2 regions of the Faecousia intestinalis genome follow, and region 1 is predicted to be linked to the other one. Evidence: a T-box and tRNA genes for the amino acid it is inferred to sense, from the RefSeq annotation. Region 1 holds a T-box; the other holds one or more tRNA genes.
What was found. The T-box of region 1 lies ahead of tyrS (tyrosine--tRNA ligase). A T-box ahead of a tRNA ligase gene usually reads a tRNA of that ligase, here a tRNA-Tyr.

Region 1 (2,386 bases):
GCCTTCAGCTCATCAACATCCACGGCCAGCACGACTCCGCAGCGCTGTTCGATGAGAACTACCATCTGACATTTCTGGACAGCTTCGCTGCCGATGCGCCGCTGCTGGAGCAGTACCGCGCGCAGTTTTCCGTCATGCAGAGCCTGCAGCGTGAAATGGCGCACCTGCGCATGGACGAGAGCGAGAAGCTTCGCCGCACGGAGACGCTGCGCTATCAGATCGATGAGATCGAGCGTGCGGCTCTGAAGCCGGATGAGGATACGCAGCTCGAGGCCCGCCGCCGTCTGCTGCAGAACGCCGAAAAGCTCTCGGACGGCCTGCGCGACGCTGCCGCCTGTCTGGACGGCGGGGACGAGGCGCAGGGCGCGGCGGCTCTCCTGACGCAGGCGGAGCGCGATCTGGCGCACAGCGCGCGCTTTGATGAATCGCTGCAGCCGCTGCACGATACGATCGCAGACCTGATGTATCAGGCGCAGGACGCCGCAGAGCAGCTCCGTGACCGTCTGTACCGCCTGTCGTACTCCGCAGACGAGCTGGAGCAGCTTGAGGAGCGCCTCGACCTGCTGCACCGCCTGCGCCGGAAATACGGCGCGGACTGCGCGGCCATTCTGGACTACCTTGCCAGGGCGAATGCGGAGCTGGAGGAGATCGAATTCTCCGACGAGCGCCTGCAGCAGCTGGAAAAGCAGGTCGCCGCGGCGGAAAAGCAGGCAAAGGAAACGGCGCTCCGGCTGCGCGAATGCCGGAAAGCGGCCTCAGAGGCCCTGACGGCGCGCGTGCTGGACGAGCTGTCCCAGCTGGATATGAAGAAGGTGCAGTTTGCCTGCCGCTTCACCGAGACAGACCTGACACAGGACGGCATGGACGCCGTTTCGTTCTACATGTCCGCCAACCTCGGCGAAGCGCTCAAGCCGTTGAGCAAGGTCGCCTCGGGCGGCGAGCTGGCGCGCATCATGCTGGCGCTGAAAAACGTGCTGGCCGAGAGAGACCATGTGCCGACGCTGATCTTCGACGAGGTCGACACCGGTGTCTCCGGCCGGGCCGCTCAGCGTGTGGCGGAAAAGCTCCGCGCCCTGTCCCGCACGAAGCAGATCCTGTGCGTAACGCATCTGCCGCAGATCGCTGCGCTGGCGGACACGCATTTCCGCATCGCCAAGGCAGAGCACGACGGCCGCACGTTCACGAGCGTGACGCCGCTCGACTTTGAGGGGCGCAAGGCCGAGCTGGCCCGCATCATCGGCGGCGCGAGCATCACGCCGACCACGCTGCAGAGCGCGGCGGAAATGTTGGAAAGTCGGACTTGACAAAGCACCGGTTTTCTGTTAGGATACCAATAGAAAAACGCTGTGATGGAATGAAGTACCCCCGTGCTCCACGCGCAGAGAGCCGCCGGTCGGTGTAAGGCGGCAGGGAAGCGGGGCGAAATACCTTCCGGAGCGGCCGGCCTGAACCTGCAGTAGGGCCGGACGGGTGCGCCCGATATCGCGCAGGAGTGTGGCTGCACTCCCCGAGCCCGCCGCTGCGAAGTGCCGGGAATGACGAGGTGGTACCGCGTAGTTTTACGCCCTCTGTCCATTGGACAGAGGGCGTTTTTTATGACAAAAACAGGAGGAACTTATGAAACTTTATGACGAACTGGTCGCCCGCGGCTTGATCGCGCAGGTGACGAATGAAGAAGCGATCCGCGAAATGATCGACAACGGCAAGGCCACGTTCTATATCGGCTTTGACTGCACGGCAGACTCCCTGCATGTCGGCCATTTCATGGCCCTGTGCCTGATGAAGCGCCTGCAGATGGCGGGCAATAAGCCCATCGCCCTCATCGGCGACGGCACGACGATGATCGGCGACCCGTCGGGCCGCACCGACATGCGCCAAATGCTCACTGAGGAGACCATTGCGTATAATGCGGAGTGCTTCAAGCGCCAGATGGAGAAATTCATCGACTTCTCCGATGGCAAGGCGATCATGCTGCGCAACTCTGCCTGGCTGAAGCCGCTGAACTATATCGAGCTGCTGCGCGAGGTCGGCGCCTGCTTCTCTGTCAACAACATGCTGCGCGCCGAGTGCTACAAGCAGCGCATGGAGAAGGGCCTGAGCTTCCTCGAATTCAACTATATGATCATGCAGAGCTACGACTTCTACTACATGTTCCAGCACTACGGCTGCAACATGGAATTCGGCGGCAACGATCAGTGGAGCAACATGCTTGGTGGCACGGAGCTCATCCGCCGCAAGCTCGGCAAGGACGCCCACGCCATGACCATCACGCTGCTGCTCAACTCCGAGGGCAAGAAGATGGGCAAGACAGCCAAGGGCGCAGTCTGGCTCGATCCGAACAAGACGACGCCTTTCGACTTTTTCCAGTACTGGCGCAATATCGACG
Region 2 (2,386 bases), on a different contig from region 1:
CTGCGGCGGCTGCCGGGAGCTGAGCGGGGCGTTCCGTGGGAACATCCTGCCGTGCGCCGTCCGCATGGCTGCGCAGGACGGCGGCAAAGTGGCCCTCGCCGCGCAGACGGTGCGGCCAGAGGCGGAAGGCGTGCTCCAGACCGGGCGCGGGATCGCTGATCCAGTCCGGCCGCGCCGGAGAGAACCAGGGAGCCTCGACCGGCTCGACGGAAAACGCCGGATGCGCATGCAGAAAGGCGGAGATGACGCCCTCGTTTTCCTCGGGCGAGAAGGTGCAGGTGGAATAGACGAGCCGCCCGCCGGGGGCCAGCATTTCGGCTGCGGAGGCGAGGATCTCCTGCTGCCGCGCGGCGCACATGGCCACGGTCGCCTCGCTCCAGTCCGTTACGGCGGCCTCCTCCTTCCGGAACATGCCCTCGCCGGAGCAGGGGGCGTCGACAAGGATGCGGTCAAAATAGCCGGGGAAGCGCTGGGCCAGCTTTGCAGGATGCTCGCTGAGCACGAGCGCGTTCGGAATGCCGAGCCGTTCGACGTTCGAGGCGAGCACCTGCGCGCGGCGCGGATGGATCTCATTGCAAACGAGCAGGCCACGGCCCTGCATGGCGGCGGCCAGCTGCGTTGTCTTGCCGCCGGGCGCGGCGCAGAGGTCGAGCACCCGCTCACCGGGCTGCGCGTCCAGCAGGTGCGCCGGGGCCATGGCACTCGGCTCCTGCAGATAGTATGCGCCTGCGTCGTGCCACGGGTGCAGGCCAGGGCGGCTGCCTTCGCAGACGTAATAGCCGTTCGGCTCCCACGGGACCTGTGCCTCGCAGAACGGGAGAGAAGCGCCATCCGGCAGGGGCTTGCGCGGATTCAGACGCAGCCCGGCGCTCCGCGGGCGCTCATAGGAGGCGAGAAATTCGGCGAATTCCGCTTCGCCGAGCAGGTGCAGCATTCGTTCCGGGAAGCCCTGCGGCAGCATGACAGACCAACTCCTTGCACGGTTTCAGATCGGGGGTATCATAGCATGGATCGGGCCAAAACGCAAGCGTCGGGGGGACCTGCGGCGGCCAGACAGAAAAATAAATCGAAATATCTCAAAAAAGTGGTTGACAAAACGGCGCGAACTCGCTATAATAACCATGCTTGTTTGAGACGCCGGTATAGCTCAGCCGGTAGAGCAGCTGATTTGTAATCAGCAGGTCGGGGGTTCGAATCCGTCTACCGGCTCCACAGTGTTTTCAAACGGACAAGTTCATATTTGGGGGAATTCCCGAGTGGCCAAAGGGGGCAGACTGTAAATCTGTTAGCAGTGCTTTCGGTGGTTCGAATCCACCTTCCCCCACCAAAGCAGAGCCAGACGAACCAAGCCGGTTCGCCTGGCTTTTGCTCTGCCCCAACGGTCTATATGACCGGCGGGATATTTGTCCTGGTGTTTCCACTTGCCTATGCCAAGAAATAAAGAAAGAGGCTACTACACAGGGAATTTCCTGTGTGGTAGCCTCTTTGTGTTCTCTCATAGCCATAACGGATTTCGTTATAATCTACCAAAATCCAGCGAGATTCTAAAATCGTTGTTAGAATCTACCGTAAAGGAGCATGGCTATGATTAGGATTTTACTGTCCACCCGCCTTGGCGAGCGGAGGTGGTCACAAGCTGACCTTGCAAGGGCAACAGGCATTCGACCTTCGACGATCAATGACCTGTACCATGAGATCGCAGAAAGGGTAAACCTGGAGCATCTGGATCTTATTTGTGAGGCGCTGGGGTGTGAGCTGTCAGACCTGATGATCCGAGAGGAAAACAAGGAGACCAGAGTCAAGACGCGCACCGGCGCGGATATACATAGCAAGCGTTAAGCCTGCTCCGAGGCCTCGGGCGTTCATTCGCCCGGGGCCTTTTCTTATATCTCCTCGCCGTCCTGTGTGACAAAACGGATTTCGACTGTGCAGCCGAGCGCAGCCGCCAACTCCGTGATGTCTTTTTCCGTAAAGTTCCCGCGCGTCATTTTGTTGGACAGGTTTTGCCGCGTCTGCCCTGACGCCTCAGCCAGATCGCCCATCGTTATTTTCTGCCTTTTCATGATCAGGCGAATCTTTTCAGCAACAGAGAGCCCCATACTCTCACCTCCTCACTCGTACTATACACTAAAATGTGTCGCTTGTCAAAAACTTTTTTACGATTTCCACGAAAAAATGTAAAATAACTGTTGACAAATGACACGAATTAGTGTAATATAGTTCTTGTAAGGGAGAGGAACAAACCTCTCCGGAAAGGAGGACAGGCCGATGGACAAAGCAAAAAAAGAAGCCCTGCAAGAGCTTCTGAGGTTGCTGGCTGATAACCCCGATTTAGCCGACCGGATTACAATCACCATCAAACCTAACAGCAAGCCCCAGCAGGGCG

Region 2: it has a tRNA-Tyr gene. The T-box ahead of tyrS (tyrosine--tRNA ligase) is inferred to sense a tRNA for this amino acid. The anticodon was not compared.

What each region holds. Positions count from the first base shown of each region.
Region 1 is NZ_JBBMFF010000179.1:979-3,364, reverse strand. It holds gene recN (DNA repair protein RecN) at 1-1,304, shown strand, start outside; T-box leader at 1,338-1,572, shown strand; gene tyrS (tyrosine--tRNA ligase) at 1,618-2,386, shown strand, end outside.
Region 2 is NZ_JBBMFF010000225.1:7,647-10,032, reverse strand. It holds gene WMO66_RS08845 (RsmB/NOP family class I SAM-dependent RNA methyltransferase) at 1-961, opposite strand, end outside; tRNA gene WMO66_RS08840 (tRNA-Thr) at 1,137-1,212, shown strand; tRNA gene WMO66_RS08835 (tRNA-Tyr) at 1,243-1,327, shown strand; gene WMO66_RS08830 (helix-turn-helix domain-containing protein) at 1,585-1,839, shown strand; gene WMO66_RS08825 (helix-turn-helix domain-containing protein) at 1,884-2,099, opposite strand; gene WMO66_RS08820 (hypothetical protein) at 2,269-2,386, shown strand, end outside.